Regions from separate parts of the Paenibacillus sp. FSL W8-0919 genome, predicted to be linked through region 1. Evidence: predicted binding sites of a transcription regulator. Region 1 holds the regulator's gene; the other holds the start of a gene.
What was found. Region 1 encodes CtsR, which represses protease genes until heat stress. Its sites were predicted from a motif close to ATGGTCAATAAAGGTCAAACA; they were not measured.
Positions count from the first base shown of each region.

Region 2: a site for CtsR is predicted at 1,502-1,522, ahead of clpP (ATP-dependent Clp endopeptidase proteolytic subunit ClpP). Genes of this name have one in related genera too.

Region 1 is NZ_JBBOPV010000001.1:1,938,675-1,942,089, forward strand. It holds gene NST44_RS08255 (sugar kinase) at 1-253, shown strand, start outside; gene NST44_RS08260 (GntR family transcriptional regulator) at 267-983, shown strand; gene NST44_RS08265 (CtsR family transcriptional regulator) at 1,399-1,860, shown strand; gene NST44_RS08270 (UvrB/UvrC motif-containing protein) at 1,885-2,409, shown strand; gene NST44_RS08275 (protein arginine kinase) at 2,451-3,415, shown strand, end outside.
Region 2 is NZ_JBBOPV010000001.1:973,166-976,580, reverse strand. It holds gene NST44_RS04085 (hypothetical protein) at 239-685, opposite strand; gene clpP (ATP-dependent Clp endopeptidase proteolytic subunit ClpP) at 827-1,423, opposite strand; tRNA gene NST44_RS04075 (tRNA-Arg) at 1,588-1,662, opposite strand; gene NST44_RS04070 (sugar-binding transcriptional regulator) at 1,926-2,969, shown strand; gene gap (type I glyceraldehyde-3-phosphate dehydrogenase) at 3,088-3,415, shown strand, end outside.

The sequences.
Region 1 (3,415 bases):
TTTATATAAGGATGGAATTTTTCATTTTTCGAGAACGTTGACCTTCTCAGTCTATGACCGGATCGGAGCGGGGGATGCTTATGCCAGCGGCGTGATCCATGGCCTGCTGCAGGGATACGATCCTGTACAGACCGTTGAATTCGCGGCAGCGGCAGCCATGCTGGCCCACACGGTACCTGGAGATACGCCGACAGCAGGAGAGCTTGACATTCTGCGAGCAATGGGTGATCATAGGTCGGATGTGGAAAGGTAAGGTGAACGAACGTATGTCGATCACGCGTAAGAACGGTCCGCTGTATCTTCAGATCAAGAAGATCATTAAGGACCGGATCCTGCATGGGGTGTATCCTTTGGGAACCCATATTCCTTCTGAGCCGCAGCTGGAGCAGGAATTCAACGTCAGCAAGATGACCGTGCGCAATGCGATTCAGGAGCTGCACCAGGAGGGCTATGTCGAGAAACGCAGCGGGGTAGGGACGATTGTAACCCGCAATACCTCGTTCTCGAAGCTTTCCAAGGGCAAGCTGTTTACCGAGATTTTGGTCGAGGAAGGGCATCAGATTCAGAAGCGCCATTTGAAGACCGAATGGGTGTTTCACGAGCCGGATAGCGAGATGTATGAAAAATTCGGCGAAAAATGCCTTCGCATCGAGCGGTTGTACCTGCTGGACGGGCAGCCCTACATTCACTATACGCATTATGTTTCGCCGCTTGTCGATATGGGAGGGGATTTCGGGCCTGGCGAGCTCCCTTCCCTTTATGACCGGATTGAAGAAAGCCAGATTACGCTGGAGAATTTCCGCGACCGTTTTCTGGCGGCCGTAGCGGATGAAGAGATGGCGGGTCTGCTTGGCGTCAGTCCGGGTACGCCGCTCCTCAAGCGGCTCAGATCCTCTTACGACGGTGCGGGGACGATTATTGAATACAGCATCGGTTATTACAATACAGAGCTTCAGCATTATTTAATCAGCTACGACGCGTAAAGACAGGGCGCAGCGGGAAGGCTCGAAAGGAATAAAGTCAGGGAAGAGCAGCCTTATGGCCGGGGAACCGGGATCAGGCTGCTTTTTTCTATAGCCTCGAGTGCGGGCGCGCGTTGTGGGGATTAAGGGCAGGCTTGGAAGGCGCTCGAAGAGGCAAAATTCCTGCGGGGCTGTGGCTATAAGGGTGAGAAAAAATGGGCAGACTACGAATAACAGACCGGCGCGAAAATTTTGTGGCCCCCCCTTGGCAAATTTTAAAGTTATGCTATAATGAGATTAAAGTCAAAGAAAGTCAAAGTCAACGGGCAGGGTTCGCTGATTTTGATTATGGTTAAAATTTAAAGGTATGACTCTGTGCGGACGTGTAAGATCACAATCCGTCTTATCGTTTCAAACAGTGGAGGATGAACAGACCATGCGTAATATCTCTGATATTATCGAACAATACCTCAAGAGCATTTTGCAGGAAAGCCCGGAGGGAACCGTTGAAATTCAACGGAACGATCTGGCGGAGCAGTTCTCCTGCGTTCCTTCCCAGATCAACTATGTCATCAGCACCAGATTTACGCTGGAGAAGGGCTTTCTCGTCGAGAGCAAGCGCGGAGGCGGCGGTTATATCCGCATCCAGCGGATCGAGCTTCCCCAGCATTCCGCACTCCACCAGCATCTGCATCATACGATCGGCAGCCGGATCGACCAGACGGTCGCGGAAGGGCTGATCTACCAGCTGGAGGAGTCAAGGTTCTTGAACAAACGAGAGGCCAGCTTGATGCGGGCCGCCATTTCGAGGGATTGCCTCAATGTGAAGCTTCCTTACCGGGATGAGCTCCGTGCGAGAATCATGAAGGCCATGCTTATTGCTTTGTTAGGTAAGTGAGTCTGTGTAAGGAGGGCATGGAGTATGATATGCCAGGAATGTGGTAAACGACCAGCGACATTGCATTTTACGAAAATCGTGAATGGCGAGAAGACCGAATTTCATTTTTGTGAATCTTGTGCCCGTGAAAAAGGGGAATTGATCCCCGGGACGTCGAATGGTTTTTCTATACACAGTTTGCTGTCAGGGCTCCTGGATCTGGATCCTTCCGGCAAGGGCCAGAATGCGGGAGCCAAGCCGGCGCAGACACTGCGCTGCGAGGAATGCGGCATGACGTATTCCCAATTCAGCAAGCTTGGCCGTTTCGGCTGCAGCTCGTGTTATAAATATTTCTCGGATCGCCTGGATCCGCTGTTCAAGCGAGTGCATGGCAATACGTCCCATGTCGGCAAGGTGCCGAAGCGGACCGGCGGTGTCATTCAGCTCAAGCGCAAGATTGAGGAGCTGAAGAAGGAGCTTCAGTTCCGGATCGTGCAGGAGGAGTTTGAAACGGCCGCCGAGATTCGGGACCGGATCCGCGAGCTTGAGCGAAATATCGCCCAAGGATGAGGAACTTATGATGATGCACTTTTAGCTAGGAGGAATGCGTGATGTCTAATCACCGGTTTACCGATACGGCGCTGAGCGAATGGATGCGCGGGAATGGTCAGGATTCCGACATTGTCATCAGCACCCGTGTCAGGGTGGCGCGCAATCTGCAGCAGCTTCCTTTCCCGCTGCTGGCGACGAATCAGCAGTCGAGCGAAGTGCTAGAGCGCCTGATCAGCGTCATCAAGGATAGGGAGCGGCTGAACGATTTCGGGGAGCTGCATGTTATCAAATTGAGCGATATTGACGATTTGGATAAACGGGTGCTTGTCGAGAAGCATCTGATCAGTCCCAATCTGGCCAATGAATCCCGAAACGGCGCTGTCATTTTGACAGAGGACGAATCCGTCAGCATCATGATCAATGAAGAGGATCATCTACGCATACAGTGTTTATATCCGGGCTTTCAGGTTAGAGAAGCTTGGGAGCGGGCGACGGCGCTGGACGATATTTTCGAAGCGCATGTCGATTATGCCTTTGATGACAAGCGGGGATACCTGACCAGCTGTCCGACGAACGTCGGAACCGGCCTCCGTGCCTCGGTTATGATGCATCTGCCGGCGCTGGTGATGACCCAGCAGATCAACCGGATTCTCTCGGCCGTGTCTCAGGTGGGCTTGACCGTTCGGGGCATTTACGGCGAGGGCAGCGAAGCTGTGGGCAATCTGTTCCAGATCTCCAACCAGATTACGCTTGGCCAGACCGAAGCCGAGATTATTGAAAATCTTCACAGTGTCGCCCTGCAGATCATTGAGCATGAGAAGAACGCCAGACAGCGTCTTCTTAATGAATCCAAGCTGCGGATCACGGACCGGGTGATGCGCTCCTATGGCATACTGTCCTACGCGGCGGTTATGGATTCCAAGGAAGCGGCGCAGCGGCTGTCCGATGTCCGTCTCGGTGTGGATCTGGGATTGCTCGAAGGTCCGGCCAGCTCGGTGATGAATGAGCTTAATGTGAAGACGCA
Region 2 (3,415 bases), 970 kb from region 1:
ACGTGATCGTTTGATACACTGTGATGTAAAGATGCAACAATGTGCCGGAATACAAAAAGAAATCCCTTGGATCGCAGCCTGAGGTTAACTTCAGGCCTAGCGGCCAAGGGATTTTTGTATGCGTAGGGCATGGCGGAGGGGTCTGCATCACAGTTGGGTATAGCTAATCAGACGGATATGGGCATTCACAAGCTCATGAACCAATTACGAATCCATCCTGAAGGGATCCGATGGAATCTCATGTTGCTTGTTGAGGATCCCTCCGTCTGAAGCGGGAATGTCCAATTCCGTAACCAATTATACCGGCTCCCCAACCAACGGCCGCATGGACAAGCGGATAAACCGTCTCCTCCGAGTGACCGGTGTAGTGGACGAGCCCGTAAAGGGGGACGGCGTAGAGAAGGACGAATGGAATGAGAACGACGTAGAGCTTCAGCAAGTAGCCGACGACCATGAAGAACACGCCGACGAGCCAATAAGCCGAGAACCAGCGGGGGTAGTAAATCTGATTGGTATACCCCATCACAAAACCGGAGAACAGAAGCAGAAGGACAAGAACAATGGAGGCAACTCCATGAATTGCATGCGGATCGGCGCCGGAAACGGCACGCTCCAGGTTCAAGATCAGAAACGGAAGATGGACGAGCACGAGCATGAAAACAAAGGATATTTTTGAGCCGATCATAAGGACCTCCCTGTATGTAGGAATCAACAATACAATGATACCAGAAATAACCATGGAGGGCTGGGTTGGTCACTATGTTCTATGCTGACATAAAAAAGGCATGCACCTTTACGTGTGCATGCCTTTTGCATGTATTGCTTCTTATAGTCCTTGCGAAGGCGTCTTCTCCAACACTTGGTCGACGAGACCGTATTCTTTGGCTTCTTCAGCCGTCATGAAGTAGTCGCGGTCGGTATCCTTCTCGATCCGCTCCAGCGGTTGGCCGGTGCGCTCGGCAAGAATACGGTTCAGCTTGTCGCGCATCTTCAGAATGCGGCGTGCCCGGATTTCGATATCCGTTGCTTGACCTTGTGCGCCGCCAAGCGGCTGGTGAATCATGATTTCGCTGTTCGGCAGCGCGTAGCGCTTGCCCTTAGCGCCTGCATTCAGCAGGAATGCACCCATGGAGGCGGCCATACCGACACAGATGGTCGAGACGTCCGGCTTGATGAATTGCATCGTATCGAATATTGCCATGCCCGCGGTGATCGAACCGCCAGGGCTATTGATGTAAAGGTGAATATCCTTCTCCGGATCCTCTGCCGACAAGAACAGCATTTGGGCAATGATGGAATTGGCGACCACGTCATTGACGTCGGAGCCGAGGAAGATTATGCGGTCTTTCAGCAATCTGGAATAGATGTCGTATGCCCGCTCGCCGCGGTTGCTTTGTTCAACGACCATAGGTATAAAACTCACGTGAAAAACCTCCTCATTAAGTGCATCACTAATAAATACTGTTACCGTATTACCCACATGATAAACAATTTTAATCAAAAAGTCAAAGATAGTCAAACTATTGGGTAAAAAAAAGAGCCGTCATGGGCACTTTCGGGTAATTCATATATGAGAAAATTTAAAGATGGCGCGCCCGCGAGGAATCGAACCTCGATCTCAGGCTCCGGAGGCCTACGTCATATCCATTGGACCACGGGCGCATATAAAAAATCAGCAACGAAGATGATTATACCCTATCTAATAGAAAAACACAAGAGCGGATAAAACATTGTTTTGATATATAGAGAGGTTTCGATTTGGCCATAATGTATAAGAATGATGGTTGCAGAGAAATATACGTTCGGACACTTGCAACCTGCATCATTATTGGTTAGAATAGGGGTGGGACTTAAAAGGTTATCCCGGGACATTTTACGTCCAACCGATAGAAGAGCCGAGACGAAAGTTTGCAGGAGTGGAATGCATGCGTAACCTATTAGAAATACAAGAGCAGCTTCTGCCCGATTTGATGTACACCTTTAAACGAAGGTACACGATCCTCCATCAGATCAAGCTGTCCGGGCTGGTCGGCCGACGAACGCTGGCGTCATCCTTATCGATGACGGAACGGGTTCTGCGGGCTGAAACCGATCTTCTGAAAGCGCAGGGACTGATCGAGATTGAGACGCTCGGTATGCGGATCAGCCATGCAGGACTGTGTCTGCTCGAAGAACTGGAGCCGCTCATGAAGGATTTGTTCGGGCTGGTCGAGCTTGAGGAGAAGATCAAGAAGGCCTACGGACTCCGCAAGGTTGTCGTCATTCCCGGTGACAGTGAATCCTCTCCGGAAGTGAAGCGCGAGCTCGGACGTGCCGGAGCAAGAACACTGCTAAGCTTCGTCGAGAACGGCGATACGATCGCCGTCACGGGTGGATCCACGCTCGCCGAAGTCGCGGAGCAGATGTCACCGCTTGCGGCAGGGCCTCTGAAAGGCACATGGTTTGTGCCCGCACGCGGCGGTCTCGGAGAGAGCATGGAAATTCAGGCTAACACGATTGCTTCCAAGATGGCGAAGCGCGTGGGTGCCGAATATCGTCTGCTGCACGTGCCTGATCTCCTTAGCGAGGATGCCTATCAATCCCTAGTGCAGGATCAGCACATCCAGGAGATTGTGGATGTCATCCGACGTTCCCGGATCATTATCCACGGGATCGGCGACGCGATGGAAATGGCCAGAAGACGCAAGCTGGACGAGGACTCGATCCGCAGCCTCCAGCAGGATGGGGCGATTGCCGAATCCTTCGGATACTACTTCAGCGAGGAAGGCGCGGTTGTCCACAAGATGCTGACTCTCGGGCTCCGGCTGGAGGACATCATGCAGACGGAGACGATCATTGGCATTGCCGGCGGCCGAAGCAAAGGCAAAGCGATTCATGCCGTGCTGAAATTCGGGCACGAGGATATCCTCGTTACGGATGAGGCGGCTGCGCTGGAGGTAGAGAAGGAGATCGATGCAGCGGCATCGTAACCTTACGGTCCAGCAAGCATACAGGTGCAAGGCCTCGTTATTCTTTATCCCGTTGTCTTGATCGGCTTAACGGCCGGTCTTGAATATATTAATTTTACAAATATGGAGGGAACTACTCATGGTTAAAGTAGGTATTAACGGTTTTGGACGTATTGGACGCAACGTGTTCCGTGCTGCGCTGAACAACAGCGAAGTAGAAATCGTTGCAATCAACGATTTGACGGACGTAAGCACGCTGGCTCACCTTTTGAAATATGACACGACTCACGGAAGACTGAATGCAACCGTTGAAGCTAAAGAAGGCGCACTGGTTGTAAACGGCCGTGAGATCAAAGTATTTGCTGAGCGCAACCCTGAAGCATTGCCTTGGGCTGAGTACGGCGTAGAAATCGTTGTTGAGTCCACGGGTATCTTTACAGCGAAAGAGAAAGCTTCCGCTCACCTCA